4 regions of the Streptomyces sp. NPDC088246 genome follow, and region 3 is predicted to be linked to each of the others. Evidence: riboswitches for the same ligand, from Rfam matches in the RefSeq annotation. Region 3 holds a riboswitch; each other region holds the start of a gene.
What was found. A riboswitch is a leader RNA that binds a small molecule or an ion and turns the genes downstream of it on or off. The one in region 3 is predicted to bind cyclic di-AMP.

Region 1 (4,347 bases), on a different contig from region 3:
ATCGACCGGCTCCGGGCCGCGCACCCCTCCGTCGCCTTCGAGTCCTGCTCGGGCGGCGGTGGCCGGATCGACCTGGGGATTCTGTCCCGTACGGACCAGGTGTGGACCTCGGACAACACCGACCCGCTCGACCGCCTCACCATCCAGGAGGGCTTCGGTCAGATCCATCCGGCCCGGGTGATGGCCGCCTGGGTCACCGACAGCCCGAATGTCCAGCTCAACGACAGGGTCAGCTCGCTGCGGTTCCGTTTCGTGAGCGCGATGGCCGGTGTGCTCGGGGTCGGTGGGGACCTCGCCGACTGGAGCGAGGACGAGCTGGCCGAGGCGCGGACCTGGGTGGATCTCTACAAGGAGATCCGGCCGGTGGTGCAGCACGGCGCGCTGTACCGGCTGCGCGCCCCGCGCGACGGACTCAGCGCGGTCCAGTACGTCCACGGGGACGAGACCGTGGTCCTGATGTGGCTGGAGGCGCAGAGGTACGGGGAGCGGCCCCCGGCCCTGCGGTTGCGCGGGATCGACCCCGCAGCGACGTATACCTGCCTGGACACGGGGGCGGTGCACCACGGTTCGGTACTGCTGCATCAGGGGCTGCACACCGGGCTTCGGGGGGATCTCGATGCGAGGGTGCTGAGGCTCCGACGCGAATGATGAGCGCGACGTGTCCGTAATAGGTGCATTTAACTCAATATGCCCCGCTTATATGGGAGATGGTCGCCTTCTCGTGAGCGGAATCATATCCGTGACGGTGTGTGCTGGCGGGGCAGTCGGGTATTCCGTGCGCGGCACGGAAAGGCAAGATCCTTAATCCACGGAGTGTGACCGGAATTCCGCGCCGATTTCCGAGCGCGGATTCCGGTGCGGAACCAGTGGCTTGTTATCGCTGTCCCGACTCGCTTACGGTCACCGTCAATCCGGACGGACCGCCTAATCCTGCCGCCGCCCGGAATTCGCACCCACTCATCGCGTGGCAGGAGCGGGGGAACCAGGTAGGCCGCCGATCGGAGAAATCCGGCCGGCTAGGGGTGAAGTCGCGCTCGGCGCGGCCGGGCATCTCCAGCCCGAACCCGACAGCTCACCTCGCAGGCGCCGGAGAGGAAGCACGTCATGCCCATATCGGGTAAGCATCGTCGTACGAAGTCCAGCGCCATCGCCCGTGGCATCGCCGCCGCAGGCGCCGGTGGCGCCGTCATCGCACTGCCGCTGCTCGGCGCCACCGGTGCCCAGGCCGCGCCGCAGTCGGCCCCGACCGCCGTGCCGCAGTCGGCCTCCGCCGCCACGCACGCCGCCCCGGCCAAGCCGGTCGCGCAGAAGCAGGCCGCCACCACGACGTACTCCGTCGTCTCCGGCGACTACCTGTCGAAGATCGCCACCGAGCACAAGGTCAAGGGCGGCTGGCAGAAGCTTTACCAGGACAACCGCAAGGTTGTCGGTGAAGACCCCAGCCTGATCCTCCCGGGCATGAAGCTGACGCTCGGCGGCAAGGCGTCGGGTGACGCCGCGTCCACCGGCGCCGGCGCCGGTGCGGCCCTCCCGTCGAAGGCCCCCTCGGTGCCCTCGTCGATCGTGGAGAAGTCCGCCCCGGCCAAGTCCGCCCCGGTCAAGGTCTCGACGGTCACGGAGTCCAAGACCTCCGCCCCGGCCGGACAGAGCAACAGCTCCGGCTACAGCCACCCGGTCCCCGGCAACCACACCACCGGATACCGCGCCTCCGGCTCCAACTGGTCCAGCGGCAGCCACACCGGCATCGACTTCCCCGTCTTCACCGGCACCAGCGTGAAGGCCATCACCTCCGGCACCGTCGTCACCGCCGGCTGGGGCGGTGCCTACGGCAACCAGGTCGTCGTCAAGCACGCCGACGGCCACTACTCGCAGTACGGTCACCTGTCCTCGATCTCCGTCTCCGCGGGTCAGGCCGTGAGCACCGGTCAGCAGGTCGGCCTCTCCGGCGCCACCGGCAACGCCACCGGCCCGCACCTGCACTTCGAGGTCCGCACGGGCCCGGCGTACGGCTCGGACATCGACCCGATCGCCTACCTGGCTTCGCACGGCATCTACGTCTGAGCCGAACGGCCGGGCAGTTGAGCAACAAAGCATGAACTGAGCAACACAGAAGGGGCGGTGCGCGGCGGCGCACCGCCCCTTCTGCTTATTCCCCCTTTACCAAAACCTGACCGGGTGGTCTATCTCACCACCCGTCAACCCCTTAATACGGTCGCGTAGGTCACATTCGGCGGTGCAGGATAAGCGTTTGTGGCAGACGATTCGAGAAAAAATCAACGTGGCGTCATCAACCGACATGGCGTCATCGGGTCGTACGCAGCGATTGGCGACAGCTTCACCGAGGGAGTCGGCGACCCCGGCCCGGACGGAACCTTCGTCGGCTGGGCGGACCGTTTCGCGGTACTTCTCGCGGACCAGCTCCCGGACTCCGATGCGGGGACGAGCACCGAAGGCTCCACTCACGGGAATTTCAGGTACGCCAATCTCGCCGTACGTGGACGCCTCCTCGACCAGATCGTCGAGGAGCAGGTGCCGCGCGCCAAGGAGCTCGCACCCGACCTGGTGAGCTTCTGCGCGGGCGGCAACGACATCATCAGGCCCGGCACCGACCCCGACGACGTGGCCGAGCGCTTCGAGCGCGCGGTCGCCGAGCTGACCGAATCGGTCGGCACCGTCCTGGTCACCACCGGCTTCGACACCCGAGGCGTTCCCGTGCTGCGCCATCTGCGCGGCAAGATCGCCACCTACACCGCCCATGTGCGGTCCATCGCCGACCGCTACGACTGCCCGGTCCTCGACCTGTGGTCGCTGCGGTCCGTCCAGGACAGGCGCGCCTGGGACGGCGACCGGCTCCATCTGTCGCCCGAAGGACACACCAGGGTCGCGCTGCGCGCCGCCCAGGTCCTCGGCATCGATGTGCCGGCCGACCCCGACCAGGAATGGCCCCCGCAGGCACAGCGCGGCACGCTCGAAGTACGGCGCGACGACATCCACTGGGCGCGCGAGTACCTGGTCCCGTGGATCGGCCGGCGGCTGCGCGGCGAGTCCTCCGGCGACCATGTCGAGGCGAAGCGGCCGGATCTCCTGCCGCTCTAGGCGGCGTCCGGCACCGCAGCGCCCTCGCTCGCCGGACGGGCCGGAGGTTCAGGCCGGTCCGGCGAGCGGCGACAACGGGGACGCCGGTATCCGTTCCAGCACACCGCCCGCGAAGACGTCGTACAGCGGCAGCGTCTCCAGATGCACATAGCCGATGTGACAGTCGCAGACAGCCAGCGGACAGGCCCGCGGGCCGAGAGAGCGCCGGTAGCTCCCGTCGTAGAGATTGCCGAGCTCCGCCGGGACGAAATGGCAGCGCCGCACCGTGCCGTCGCCGTCCACCGAGATGACCGACTCGCCCGTCCGGCACGGCAGCCCGGCCGACCGGTGCGGATGCCGGCTGTACGGGAAGAGCGGGTCGAGGCCCGTCCACCGATCCGCTTCCTCGTCCGTATAGGTGTGCCCCTCCGCGGCGTTCACCCAGAGATAGACCTCGTCCGGCAGGGCGGTCCGCAACCGCCGCGCCTCGGCGAGATGGTCGTCGAGGCCGACGACACCGACGCTGTGGCGGATGCCGAGCGCGGTCAGCTCCCGGCACTTGGTGAGGAACCGCTCGTACGGCGTCTGCCCCGGGTGGTACGTGCACCAGAGCGCGATCTTCTCGCGTCCGGCGTCACCTGCCTCGGCCAGCCACCCCGTGCGGGTGCTGAGATTGGTCTGGATCGCGACCCGGCCGATGTGCGGCAACTGCGCCAGCTCGACCAGCGCACGCCGGTACCAGGAGCGGACCAGACCCTCGCCCCACGGGGTGAACAGGACCGAGATCCGGTCGCCGGTCTGCGCCGCGGCCCACGCCGTGAACCGCTCCAGCGCGGCGCGGTCGGCGCGCAGCTGCTCCCGGCTGTCGCGCCGCTTGGCGAACGGGCAGTACGGGCAGTCGTAGTCGCAGGACGCGAGCGGACCGCGGTAGAGAATGGTCAGGTCCATGGGCGCGCTCACTTCAGTTCGTACGCGGCCATCGCGGCCCGTACGCCGGGGGAGAAGAGCTCGGGGCCCAGCGCGTCGGAGTGGGCCAGGCCCTCGGGGGAGAGCCGCAGCGGGCCGGACGCCCCGGCCGTCGCGTCGAGCCAGCCGCGCTCCTCGAACCGGGCCAGTTCAGAGGGGAAGTCGTCGGCCGGAAAGGTGCCGAACCGCTTCCGGTAGTCGGCCGGTTGCAGCCCCTCGGCCTGGAGGACGGACTGCAGGAGGTGGCGGCGGCGCGCCTCGTCGCCGTCGACGTACCGTCCGACCTCGGCGCGCGAGAAGTCCTCG
Region 2 (4,347 bases), on a different contig from region 3:
GCGAGGGTCTTCTCGAAGCCGTCCGCGGCCTGCCCGGCGAAGGTCTCCTCGTCGATCAGCTCGTTCTTCAGGTTGGAGACCTTGGCCGTGAACGACTTCGGCGGGAAGCGCTTCGGGTCGAGCTCGAGGTCGCGGCAGACGAGAGCCATCAGCCGCTTGGAGTCGGCGGCGTCGTAGATCGAGAACGACGAGGTGAAGCCGAGCTTCTTCGACTCACGGCGCAGGATGCGTACGCACGCGCTGTGGAAGGTCATGACCCACATGGCGTTGGCGCGCGGTCCGACGAGCTGCTCGACGCGCTCCTTCATCTCGCCCGCGGCCTTGTTGGTGAAGGTGATCGCCAGGATCTGGCCGGGGTGCACCCCGCGCTCGGCGAGGAGGTGGGCGATCCGGTGGGTCAGCACCCGGGTCTTTCCGGAGCCCGCCCCGGCGACGATGAGCAGCGGGGAGCCCGCGTGGACCACGGCGGCGCGCTGCTCGGTGTTCAGCCCGTCGAGGAGCGCTGCGGAGTCGATGACGGGGCGGTGCGCGCCGTCGCGGTAGTACGCGTCCCTGGGCGGCGGGGGCCCGTCGAATACGCCCGCGAAGAGGTCCTCCGGCACCGCTTCGGGTGCGGAGTCCTCGGGGGGCGGCGGGGGCTCTTCCTCCGAGTGCTGGAGGCCGGCCAGGAAGCTGTCGTCAAAGAGGCTGCTCATCGCTTGTCGAGTCTAGGCCGCCGCAACGACACACGACGGCCGCATGACGAACCGGACCCGACGGCCGGGCACACAAAGGCAGCGGTCACCCACTCCACGTAAGCGAATACGGGCCCTCGTCGGCCCTTGCCGCCCCCACTTCAGCAAGGTCACGAAAACGTATCGGGCATATCGAACATCGACCTTCACAGCAGCACCACGGGTTGGCTAGCGTGCCCGACCGGGCGGCCCGTACCCCCTGAGGCGAACCACGCCGAGCGGGCGCCCACGCCGAATCCGGCCTGCCCTCACGGGAGTTCGGAACCGGGGACCCACACGCAGCACCGGGGTGAATCGGTCCTTGTCCCCCACTCGGACCGTAGGGCAGCCTTCCGTTCCGCCCGAACCCGACAGCTAACCCGGTAGGCGGTCCACGGAAGGAGATGCCGGCCTTGGCATCACATCGCAAACCGCGCACCCGGGTGCGCACCACCACACCGGCCGTGGGGCTCACCACGGCGGCACTGGCGTCCGTGACCCTGCTCTCCGCACAGAGCGCCACGGCCGCCCCCGCCCCGAAGCCCAGCATCGAGGACGTCCAGAAGAAGGTCGACGACCTCTACCGGCAGGCGGGCACCGCGACCCAGCAGTACAACCGGGCGAAGGAAGCCTCCGCCACCCAGCGCGCCAAGGCCGACGCCCTGCTGGAGGACGTGGCGAAGCGCGCCGACAAGCTCAACGACGCCCGCAGGACGCTCGGCGCCTACGCGGCCGCACAGTACCGCACCGGCTCCATCGCACCGAGCGCCACCTTCTTCCTGGCCGACGACCCGCAGGCGTACTTCGACCAGAGCCGGCTGATGAGCCGGATGACCGGTCAGCAGCAGAAGGCGGTCACGGACTTCCGCACGCAGCAGGCCAAGGCGTCGAGGAAGCGTGCCGAAGCGGTGCGGAGCCTGGAGACACTGACCTCGGCACAGACCACGCTGCGCACCAGTAAGCAGAACGTCCAGAAGAAGCTGGGAGAGGCACGCGCGATGCTGTCGAAGCTGACCGCCGAGGAAAAGGCGCGGCTCGCGGCGCTGGAGCGCAAGAAGGAGGCGGAGGCCGAGCGCAAGGCACAGGAGCTGGCGCGGCAGCAGGCCGCCGCCAGGGCGGAGGCGGACCGCAAGGCCGCGGAAGCAGCGAAGGGGGCGGAATCCGGCAGCGGTACGGGCACGGGCACCGGAACCGGCTCGGGCAGCAGCGCCACCACCAAGGCGGAGAAGGCCCTCGCCTTCGCCGCGGCCCAGATCGGCAAGCCGTATGCATGGGGCGCGACGGGCCCGTCCTCGTACGACTGCTCCGGGCTCACTCAGGCCGCCTGGAAGGCCGCGGGCGTCGGCCTCCCGCGCACCACCTGGGACCAGGTGAAGACAGGCACCCGGATCGCGACGGCCGATCTGCAGCCGGGCGACCTCGTCTTCTTCTACGACGACATCAGCCACGTCGGCATCTACAAGGGCGACGGAATGATGATCCACGCGCCGAAGCCGGGGGCGAATGTGCGCGAGGAGTCGATCTACTACATGCCGATCCACGGCAGCGTGCGCCCGTCGTAGCGGCTCACGCCCCTGGACCGACCGGCAAATGGGGGGTGGGTGAAGGAGCGGGGCTGGGTGCGTGCAGCTGCAAGGCGGAGGAGGGAGTCAATGCGAAGGGGGTCCCCCATGCCTTCAGGGCCCTTCAGGGCTATGGGGGAGTTGGTGACTGACGACAACGCTGGAGGGGGTCCCCCTGGCCCTTAAGGCTTAAGGCCTTGGGGGAGTGCGTGCCCAGCTCCGCGACGCCCCCCATGTGCCGGTCGGTCTTATGCCTTCACCTGCCGGACGGGCTTGGATTCCACGCCCGCCCGGCAGCGTGGGCGGCACGGACCGGCTCAGGTCCAGAGCGTGGCGATGAAGATGTTGGCGAGCGTCAGCCCGCCCACCGCCGCGAAGGCGCCCTTGTCGACCTTCTCCTCGTCCCGCTTGATGTAGACGAGCGCGAGGATCACGACCAGGAGCAGCAGCTTGACGCCGATCTTGATGTTGTTCACCTGGTGGTCGTCGGCCTGGTTGAGCCCGACCAGCGCGACACCGGTGACCAGCATCGTCAGCGCGCCGTGCAGCATCGCCGGGACGAACCGGGCCGCGCCCGTGCCCATCGCCTTCATCTGGGTCAGGAAACCGCCCAGCAGAGAGGCGATACCGATGATGTGCAGGGCGACGAAGACATTGATGAGTACGTCCATGGGTCCGCAGCCTAGCCCCGGCCATATCACCATCCCGCAGGCGGGTGCGACTTCCTGGCACTTCACTCGCGTCTGCACCAATTGCCTGACTCTGGTGTAATTTTTCCGATCAATCCACGACAATGCCGCGCCAACTTCGACCAATAGGCGTCATTACGACTCTTCCCCGCGCCCCGGGTTTAGCGTCCTGACCAGGTGACCGGCTTCACCGCCGCTCCGTACCCGGACGGCAGACCGGTCACCCCGCCGAGACGTCCGGCGGCGGGCCACTCCCCCTGTTGGTGACCCGCCGCCGGGCCTCGGGCGGGCCCGCCGGTAGTCCCCGACGGGCAGTCGCCAGGAAGGACGCACGCCCCCGTGGCAGCGCACCGGAAACCCAAGCAGCGCCCGTACACCGGCTCTGCTGCCCGCACCGCAGCCACCCTCGCCATCGCCGGGGCCGCCACCGCTGCCGCTCTGCCAGGCTCCGCACACGCCGATCCCCAGCTCACCCCCGCCCAGGTCAGGGCGGAGGTGGACCGGCTGTACCACGACGCGGAAGTCGCCACCGAGCAGTACAACGGCGCGAAGGAGAAGGCGTCCGCCGCCACCGATGCCGTCGACACCCTGCGTGACGAGGCGGCCCGCAGGACCGAGCGTCTCAACGCCTCGCGCAGCGCACTGGGTTCACTCGCCGCCGCGCAGTACCGCACCGGCGGCCTGGACCCGGCCGTACAGCTGGCGCTCTCCTCCGACCCCGACCAGTACCTGGAGCGGGCCTCGTACGTGGACCGGATCGGCGACCGCCAGGCCGCCGAGGTCGACGGGGTCGAGCGGCAGGTCGCCCGGATCGCCCAGCTGCGCTCGCAGGCCAAGGGAAAGCTGGCTGCGCTGGCATCCCGCCAGGCCGAGCTGAAGAAGCACAAGGCGACGATCAAAACCAAACTGGCCGACGCGCAGCGGCTCCTCGCCACCCTGTCCCCGGCCGAGCGCGCCGCCTACGAGAGCTCGGACAGCGCGCGCTCCGCCGACCGTGCCGACCGCAGCACCGCACGCAATCCCGTCCAGGCTCCCAACGCCCGTGCCGCCGAGGCCATCGCGTTCGCGTACGGGGCGCTCGGAAAGCCGTACGTCTGGGGCGCGACCGGCCCGTCCTCGTTCGACTGCTCCGGGCTCACCCAGGCCGCATGGCGCTCCGCCGGTGTCTCGCTCCCCCGGACCACGTACACCCAGATCAACGCCGGACAGCACATCTCGCGCTCCGAACTCGCCCCGGGCGACCTGGTGTTCTTCTACTCCGGCGTCAGCCACGTCGGGCTCTACATCGGCAACGGCCAGATGATCCACGCCCCGCGCCCGGGAGCACCGGTCCGGATCGCGCCGATCGACCAGATGCCCTTCGCCGGAGCGACCCGGGTGGCA
Region 3 (4,347 bases):
ACGATTTGGCGTTAAGAGCGCGTCATTCTATGGGGATCGGGGGGTGCGGGAACCGCAGCAGGATCCGGTGCAAAATTTCGCCCATTCCAGATTCCGGAAGGGTGCGGGTGTCCCCGAGCGCCGCGATGCGCGGATGGCCGCGGGTCGCGCATCCACGGTCTTGATGCCAGCCTGGAGACATGGCTTGGGCGTCATGGACGACTCGCGGCGTTTTCTCCGGGCACGGTGGCGTGCTCACGGACGAGGTCGGAGTCCTGTCCGGAGACCTGACCGTTCACACGACCTGGGCCGATGACACGGCCCAGGTCACTGTGCAGTACACGGGTGCGATCGACTGGTTCACCATGTCGGGCAGCCCGGTGCCGTGCTACTCGGAGGACGACAGCCGGCGCCTTCATGAGGCGGTGGTGAAGTCCGTCCGGGAGGGAGCCGCGGCCACGGTTCCGAGCCCTCCGCCACAGAAGCCGGAGCGACCGACGCAGAGCGCCCAGGAGTGAGGGCTACGTCGGCGGCCGCGCGCCGGGCGCTGCGGTCCGGATCACCGGGTGGCAGCCCGGTTCAGGCGGTGTGGCGGTCCGTGGCGACGGCGAAGACATGGAGTGCCGGTGTCTTGGAGCCCATGTATTGAGGCCCGGACGGCAGCGTGATCGACGCGAGTTGTCTGGACGAGTCGATGTCCACACCGATCGTGTAGAGCTTTGCGGTACGTGTGCCCTGTGCCCGGCCGCTGCCGTTGACCTTGCCTCCGTCGGCCGCGATCACCGTTACCTTCGGGACGTTCGTGGCGCTCCAGTCGGGAACGGTGATCGGGAGTGCGCTGCTGGTTCCGTCGGTGTAGGTGACCGTGACGGTGCCGGTCAGGCCGGAGGCCGCGCATGAGACCCAGCCGGCGAGCAGGGCACGGCTTCGGCTCAGAGCCTGGTGCGCACCCACCCTCAAGTCCTGGATCACTAGGATCCCTTGCGTGACAAGAGCATTCAGCGGCTGGACAGAGCAAGCGTTCGAGCTACTCCTGCAGTTGGAGGGCATGCCCTCGCAAGAAGCCCGCGAGAAGCGCCGCAAGGAACGGGAGCGTCTCGTACGGCAGCCCATGATCGCGTTGCTGAACGATATAGCCGACGCGGACCAGGCCTACGAAGACTTCTCCGTCTGGGGTTTCCGCAAGGACCCGTGGTGGTGGCAGCACCAAGTGGCGGTGATCCGGATCGCACGCAACGTCGAGATCGGTCTCCGCTTCGACCTCGACGGGCTCCGGATCAAGGGCGGCTGGACCTACCCGGACCCGGGACAGGTCCCGTTGTTCCGTACGGCCGTTGCCGCGCAGGGCAGTGGCCCCGAGCTGGTGCGCGCCATCGAGGCGCTGGGGGCTCAGGGGTACGAGATCGCCGGCGACACCATGAAGCGCATGCCGCGCGGCCACGACGCCGGTCATCCCCGTGCCCACCTGCTCCGGTACCGCTCGGTCTCCGCTGCCCGTCCGCTCGGCGGGGACTGCGCGCAGCACACGTCGGCGTTGCTCGACTCCGTGCTCCGAGCGGCGGAGGAGTTGGAACCCCTGCTCTCCTGGCTCGCCGGCCATGTGACGGTTCCCGGTTCCCGCCGGCTCGCCGTCTAGCGTCGCCTCCGCATGCTGTCCGCGGGTGAGCGACCGAAAGGCGGTCCGTGACCGGCGGGCATGGTCCCTCCCGAGGGGCCCGTTCGGCCCCTCGCCACCCGTCGGTGCTGAACCGCCATCGGCGCTGCTGCGCGTCAGTAGGCCCCGAACACGTTGTCGATGGATCCGTACCTGTCGGCGGCGTAGTTGCACGCTGCGGTGATGTTGGCGATCGGGTCGTAGCTGTCCATCGGCGTACCGGGCACGTGGTAGGCGCGGAACGTGGGGTCGATGATCTGGAGGAGGCCCTTGGACGGCGTGCCCTTGGCGGCGTTCGAGTCCCAGTTGTTGATGGCCAGGGGGTTGCCGGAGGACTCGCGCATGACGTTGCGATGGATTCCGTCGTAGCTGCCGGGGATGCTGTGCTTGGCCATGACGGCCAGCGACTCCTTGATCCAGCCGTCCAGATCGTTCGTGTACGTCGCGGGCTTCGCGGCCGGTGCGGCAGTCTTGGACTCGGCCTGCACACCGATTGTCAGCTTCATGCCCGGGCGAATACCTGCGGGGTTGTCGCCGACGATCTCTCGATTGTCCTCGTACAGCTTCTGCCAGCCACCGCTGAGCGAATGCTCCCGCGCGATCTTGGCAAGGGTATCGCCCGCGATCACGGAATAGATGGTGGGCGCGTCCTTCTGCGCGGTCTTTCCCTTGGCGGTGGCGACGGTCGATGCCGCAGCCTTTTCGGCGGTGGCGGACTGCGCCGGCGCGGCCGAGGCGAAGCCGGCACCGACCAGCGGAAGCACGAGAGCGGCTCCGCCCGTGGTCACGGCAATGAGACCGCGGGTCAGCGAAGTGGACTTACGACGACGGTGGTTACCCGTTGCAGACATAGCGAATTCCTCTCCGTCGCCTACGAGGTGAGCTGTCGGGTTCGGACTGGAGATGTCCGGCCGCACGCGAATGCGGCTTCACCCCGAGCCGTTCCGGATACCGGATCGGCGGCTTACCTGGGTTCTCCGCTCCTGCCGTACACGAGTTGGTCGGATTGCCGGACGGCGGCAGGATTCGGCGTTCCGTCCGGATTGCCGGTGACCGTAGGCGAGAAACGCCGAAAGGGACAAGCCCCTATTTTTGGATCACAATTCATTTGCAAGATCGAACCGCGAAATTGGCAGTAACCCACCTCACACCGCGAAGCAAGATTTCCTTGCACATAAGGGCACCGGGCAGCGCGCCGCGGCATCTTGAACTCTGCAAGTGACTCACACCACGAGGTCCCCAAAAGGGGCAATTCGTCCAGCGCCCAAGGGTCGCAACTCTCTCTAAATGCCTCTTTATTAACCAAGGGATCACTTCTAAGCAAATCGCCCATACTTGAACATTTGCATGCGCTCTGGATGCCTCTCGGGTCGATCGCACCCGCCAGTGCTCCACGACCTCCGGCCTCCCGGCGAAGCGGCCCGCGGGCCGCTTCGCCGCACCCCCCGGACGGCACCGAGGCTTTGCCTTTCGCCCTCCGGGTCGTTATCGTTTTCAACGGCCCTGTTGTCTCCGATAGAGGTGGACGTTGCGCATCTGAGGTTCGCGATCATCGCGCCGTACGGCTCCAGCCGTACGCCCGTCACGCAATGGCAGTGTTCAGTCCTGCCCGTGACCCCGCGTGGATGCGACCTCGGTGCATGAGCCGTCCCTCTGTCTTTCGGACCGCCGCACCTCCCTCTCGGTTCGGTCGCTGCGTGGTGCTCGCATACGAAGCCCCCATTCACCGCGCTTGCGACTGCGAGGATCACCATGGCTACACCCACCGCGCCCAGCGCCTCTCTCACCTGCTCCGCCCTGTCCTTCCAGTGGCCGGACGGCACGACCGTCTTCGACGGACTCTCCCTCAGCATCAGCCGCGGCCGCACCGGTCTCGTCGGGACCAACGGCGCCGGCAAGTCGACACTGCTGCGACTGCTGGCCGGCCAACTGCGCCCGTCCCAGGGCTCGGTGACCGTCGGCGGCAGCCTCGCCCACCTCCCTCAGAACATCACCCTCGACACGGGGCTGCGTGTGGACGAGGCCCTGGGCATCGCCGGACGGCGCAATGCGCTGCGCGCCATCGAAGGCGGGGATGTGGACGAGGAACACTTCGAGACGATCGGCGATGACTGGGACGTCGAGGAACGAGCCCTCGCGACACTGGGGTCACTCGGACTCGGCGATGTCGAACTGGACCGCACCGTGGGCCAGATGTCCGGCGGGGAGACCGTCCTGCTGCGCCTGGCCGCACTGCTGCTGGAGCATCCCGACGTTCTCCTGCTGGACGAACCGACCAACAACCTCGATGTGTTCGCTCGCCGCAGGCTCTACGAGGCCATCGACTCCTGGCGCTCCGGTGTCCTCGTCGTGGTGAGCCACGACCTCGAACTGCTGGAGCGCGTGGACCGCATCGCCGAACTGCGCTCCGGATCTGTGAACTGGTACGGAGGCGGCTGGTCCGCCTACGAAGAAGCCCTGGCCACCGAACAGGAAGCCGCCGGGCGGATGTTGCGGGCCGCCGAGGCCGACGTACGCCGGCAGAAGCGCGAGCTGGAGGAGACCCATGTGAAACTGGCGCGCCGCCAGCGGCACGGCAGGAAGATCGAGGCCGAGCGGCGGCTCCCGAAGATCCTCGCCGGTGCGCGGAAGCGGTCCGCGCAGGAGTCGGCGGGCAAGCTTCGCGGCCTCCAGGAGGACCGGCTGAGCGAGGCGCGCGAGCGCCGCGAAGAGGC
Region 4 (4,347 bases), on a different contig from region 3:
GCTGTGCCATGCATGTACCCCCATTGGTCGATGAGGAGTCGCCGCACGGCTCCGCTCCGGCGAGCCTGGGGGTGGGGCGCGGTACCGTCCGCAGCCGCGCGCGTACCGGGCAGGAGACCACAGGTGTGGAAGCGGCTGAAGCGGCGCGGCAGACATGCCGAGGATGGCACCCGTTCCCGGCGGTTCGTCCGCATGCTGCCCGCCCTGATGATCATCGGCGGGCTGGTGTTCGATCTCCTCACCCCGCCGGTCTTCACCGCCATTCCGCTGTTCGTGGCGGCGCCGCTGATCGCCGCGCCGTTCTTCTCGCTGCCCGGCACCATCTGTACCGGCCTTGCCTCGATGGTGGCCGTCACCGTGCTGCGGCTGTACAGCAACCCGTTGCCGTTGGTCGTGCCGTTCATCGAGCTGCTCACCCTGGCCACCGTCTCGGTCCTCGCGGTCGTGATCAACGCGGTCGTACGGCGCGGCAATGAGCAACTGGCCTCCGCGCGGGTCATCGCGGAGACCGCCATGCGGGCGGTGCTGCCGAAGCCGTCCGACCGGATCGGCGGGCTGCATGTGGCGGCGCGGTACGAGGCGGCGCAGGCTGACGAGTACGTCGGCGGGGATCTGTTCGCCGTGGCGGACACCCCGCAGGGGGTGCGCCTGGTGGTCGGGGATGTGCGGGGGAAGGGGCTCGGCGCCGTGGAGTCGGTGGCGGTGGTCATCGGGGCGTTCCGGGAGGCGGCCGAGCAGGAGCGTTCGCTGGAGGGCGTGGCGCAGCGGCTGGAGCGGGCGCTGGCGCGGGAGGGGGCGCGGGGTGGGCTGGACGCGGTCGAGGGGTTCATCACTGCCGTACTGGCCGAGATCCCGTCCGGAGTGTCCCGGGTGCGGATCGTCAACCGCGGTCACCCCGAGCCGATCCTGCTGCATCCGGACGGGGCGGTGGAGGTGCTGGGGTCCACGGTGCCCGCGCTGCCGCTCGGGATGGACCTGGGGGTGTGGCCCGACCGGGCGGACGAGTGGGATCTGCCGGCGGGGACGACCCTGCTCCTCTACACCGACGGCCTCTCCGAGGCGCGGAACGCCGACGGGGTCTTCTACGACCCGGCGGCCCGGCTGCACGGGCGGATCTTTCCGGGGCCCGAGGAGCTGCTGTCCGCGCTGACCGATGACGTGCGGCTGCACACGGGCGGCGAGACGACCGACGACATGGCGCTGCTCGCGGTCGTACGTCCCGCGGAGGGGCAGCCGGACCGGCGCAGGACCGTGAAGATCGTGGGCCTGGAAACGATGTGACGGGTGGGGCGGGTGCTTCGCATGAATCGGGTGCTTCGTGCGGGCGGGTGCCTCGTGCGTGTTTCGCGCGGCCCGGGGGTGCGGCCTTGGGGCGCGGGATGCCACCGTACGTAACCGAAAGGCGTCTCTCCGCATAACATTTGACGCAACGTCAGAAACCGGGTAATGGCTGAGAGGCGATCAACTCGTCCGATTCCACCCGGTTGTGTCCCGTAAAGTCCAGGCCAAAGACCTGAACGATCAGTGGGAACAGCTTGGAATCGGACCCGTGTGTCTATTAACGTTCGATAACGCAGCGCGGTCGTCCCAGCCGTCGTCAGTGGCGGCACCGTGCGCGAGCGCCGAATTCCGCAAGGGAACCGGGGAACCACCTACATGGGGTGAATCGGACACCTGTGTCTCGTGAGAGGCAGAGGGGCCCGTAGGAGACCTTCCTGCTCCGAACCCGTCAGCTAACCCGGTAGGCGAGAAGGAAGGAAAGGAGTGCGCCCCCGTGGCGTCCAACAAGCCTGCCCCCGAGGCCCCCTCTCGGTTCAACCCCGAGTTCAGTTCCGAGTTCGGAACCGATTTCGGCTCCGACTACGGAACCGCCGGGACGGGAACGGCGTTCGGCGCCGAGACGGGCGGCGACTTCGCCGGTGAGTTCGGCAGCGAATTCCGCGCCGACGGCAACGCTGAGCCCGACAGAAGCTGGGACGAGTGGAACCCCACCGAGGAGTCCGTCCGCCCCGTACGTGGCAAGCACCGCGTCGCCAAGCAGCGCAACGGACTTGCCCGTAGCTCCACGGTGCTCGGGGTCGGTGTCATCGCGGCAGTCGGCGCGGGCGGCATGGCCACCGCGCAGAGCAAGCCGCCGGTCTCCATCTCCCTTCCCGACTCCATCTCGGACAACCTCCCCGACGCCAAGTCCCTTCCCGGCGTGGGCTCCCTGTTCTCCGGTGAGTCCGAGGCCGACAAGGCCGAGGCCGCCGCCGCTGCCGCCCCGCTCACCACCGCCGGCCTCACCGCCGCCGAGGCCGAGCAGGGCACGACGGACGCGGGCGAGGCACTCCGGGCCCGCATCCTCCAGCAGGCCGAGCAGCAGCAGGACGCCGCCGACGCCGAGGCCAAGGCGGCGCAGGAGAAGGCGGCCGCGGAGAAGGCCGCCGCCGAGGCCAAGAAGCAGCAGGACGCGGCCGAGGCCAAGGCCGCCGCCGAGAAGAAGAAGGCGGAGGAGGAAGCCAAGGCGAAGGCCGAGGCCCTGCGGCTCGCCAAGCTCGCCGCCAGCTACGCCATCCCGACCTCCTCGTACACGATCACCTCGACCTTCGGCCAGGCCGGCCCGATGTGGTCCTCCGGCCACCACACCGGCCTCGACTTCGCGGCGCCGGCCGGCACCCCGATCAAGGCCGTACACGGCGGCACCATCAAGTCGGCAGGCTATTCCGGTTCGTACGGCTACCGCACGGTGCTGGAGCTCGACGACGGTACGGAGCTGTGGTTCTGCCACCAGTCCTCGATCGGCGTCAGCGTCGGCCAGAAGGTCACCACCGGTGAGACCATCGGCCGGGTCGGCGCGACCGGCAATGTCACGGGCGCGCACCTCCACCTGGAGGTCCACACCCCCGACGGCACGGGCATCGACCCGATGGCCTGGCTGCGCGGCAAGGGCCTCAACCCCTGATCCGCCGGCCGCCTCCCGGCCTTCGTGATCCGAGCCGGTTCACCGGCCGTTGAACCCCGGCAGTCCTGACGCTCACCCCCCGACGTCAGGGCTGCCGGTCTGCCGGAATAGCGGACCCGCGGGAATCCGTTGACCGAGATATGAGTTCTCTTCGTAAGCTGGGCCCTTCCGACCTCCAGGTCTTCCCGCTCGCCCTGGGCGGCAATGTCTTCGGCTGGACCGCCGACGAGGCGCAGTCGTTCGCCGTGCTGGACGCCTACGCCGCGGCGGGCGGCAACTTCATCGACACCGCCGACGCCTACTCCGCCTGGATCCCGGGCAACGAGGGCGGCGAGTCGGAGACCGTCATCGGCAAGTGGCTCGCGGCACGCTCCAACCGTTCCGACATCGTCGTCGCCACCAAGGTCGGCGCCCACCCCTCGTACAAGGGGCTCTCCGCCGCGAACATCAAGGCCGCGGCCGAGGAGTCGCTGCGTCGGCTCGGCACCGGCCACATCGATCTGTACTACACGCACTTCGACGACGAGACCGTCCCGGTAGAGGAGATCATCACCGCCCTCGATCAGCTGGTGAAGGAGGGCAAGGTCCGGGAGATCGGCGCCTCCAACATCAGCCCTGTGCGGCTCCAGGCGTCCCTGGACTTCTCGGAGCGCGAGGGGCTGGCCCGTTACGTCGCCCTGCAGCCGCACTACAACCTGGTCTCCCGCGACACGTACGAGGGTGAGCTCCAGGACACGGCCGCCCGGGCCGGGCTCGCCGCCGTCCCGTACTTCGCCCTGGCCTCCGGCTTCCTCACCGGCAAGTACCGTCCGGGTGCTTCGGTGGAGAGCGCGCGGGCCGAGAAGGCCGGTCAGTACCTGGAGTCGGAGCGGGGACAGAAGGTATTGGCGGCACTCGACAAGGTCGCCCAGGAGCGCGAAGCGGAGATCGCGACCGTCGCGCTTGCGTGGCTTGCGTCCCGGCCGACCGTCGCCGCGCCGATCGCCTCGGCCCGTACGGTCGAGCAGCTGCCCGCGCTGGTGGCCGTCGCCGACCTCTCGCTGACCGAGCAGGAACTGGCGGACCTCACCGAGGCATCCGCCTGACGAGGGCGGACCAGCCGTCCACGGATCGCGGACGACTGTTCGCGAGCACCCCTGGAGCGCTGTGCTACTGCGGTGGCGGCGGTCGGTGCGGGGCCAGATAGGGGTTGTAGCCGTAGCCGCCGTACTGCGTGTGCTGCGGGAACGGGTATGCGTAGGGGGCCGCCGGAAGACGGTGTGGGCGCAGGCGGCCCGTCGCATGCGCCGCGTACGTCAGGGCGGGAGCGGCCACGTCCCTGCGCTGCCAGAGATGATGCAGCAGCTCCAGCTCGCGCTCGGCGAAGTCCGGGCCCGCCGCCCCGCGGCGGGCCTGTCGGCGCA

Region 1: it holds a riboswitch for cyclic di-AMP, as region 3 does, so the genes downstream of both, ACIPEK_RS14720 (peptidoglycan DD-metalloendopeptidase family protein) here and ACIPEK_RS16710 (transglycosylase SLT domain-containing protein) in region 3, are expected to answer to the same signal.
Region 2: it holds a riboswitch for cyclic di-AMP, as region 3 does, so the genes downstream of both, ACIPEK_RS18935 (NlpC/P60 family protein) here and ACIPEK_RS16710 (transglycosylase SLT domain-containing protein) in region 3, are expected to answer to the same signal.
Region 4: it holds a riboswitch for cyclic di-AMP, as region 3 does, so the genes downstream of both, ACIPEK_RS38050 (M23 family metallopeptidase) here and ACIPEK_RS16710 (transglycosylase SLT domain-containing protein) in region 3, are expected to answer to the same signal.

The regions. Positions count from the first base shown of each region.
Region 1 covers NZ_JBIURV010000009.1:23,632-27,978, reverse strand. The annotation lists gene ACIPEK_RS14725 (alpha-galactosidase) at 1-648, shown strand, start outside; cyclic di-AMP (ydaO/yuaA leader) riboswitch at 945-1,099, shown strand; gene ACIPEK_RS14720 (peptidoglycan DD-metalloendopeptidase family protein) at 1,105-2,061, shown strand; gene ACIPEK_RS14715 (SGNH/GDSL hydrolase family protein) at 2,251-3,096, shown strand; gene ACIPEK_RS14710 (STM4011 family radical SAM protein) at 3,145-4,023, opposite strand; gene ACIPEK_RS14705 (STM4012 family radical SAM protein) at 4,032-4,347, opposite strand, start outside.
Region 2 covers NZ_JBIURV010000012.1:169,098-173,444, reverse strand. The annotation lists gene pcrA (DNA helicase PcrA) at 1-695, opposite strand, end outside; cyclic di-AMP (ydaO/yuaA leader) riboswitch at 954-1,119, shown strand; gene ACIPEK_RS18935 (NlpC/P60 family protein) at 1,118-2,275, shown strand; gene ACIPEK_RS18930 (hypothetical protein) at 2,593-2,946, opposite strand; gene ACIPEK_RS18925 (NlpC/P60 family protein) at 3,304-4,347, shown strand, end outside.
Region 3 covers NZ_JBIURV010000010.1:197,731-202,077, reverse strand. The annotation lists gene ACIPEK_RS16725 (hypothetical protein) at 180-497, shown strand; gene ACIPEK_RS16720 (hypothetical protein) at 559-933, opposite strand; gene ACIPEK_RS16715 (DUF2461 family protein) at 965-1,615, shown strand; gene ACIPEK_RS16710 (transglycosylase SLT domain-containing protein) at 1,750-2,484, opposite strand; cyclic di-AMP (ydaO/yuaA leader) riboswitch at 2,489-2,675, opposite strand; gene ACIPEK_RS16705 (ABC-F family ATP-binding cassette domain-containing protein) at 3,386-4,347, shown strand, end outside.
Region 4 covers NZ_JBIURV010000049.1:17,569-21,915, forward strand. The annotation lists gene ACIPEK_RS38045 (PP2C family protein-serine/threonine phosphatase) at 193-1,281, shown strand; cyclic di-AMP (ydaO/yuaA leader) riboswitch at 1,611-1,763, shown strand; gene ACIPEK_RS38050 (M23 family metallopeptidase) at 1,775-2,944, shown strand; gene ACIPEK_RS38055 (aldo/keto reductase) at 3,085-4,029, shown strand; gene ACIPEK_RS38060 (PrsW family intramembrane metalloprotease) at 4,094-4,347, opposite strand, start outside.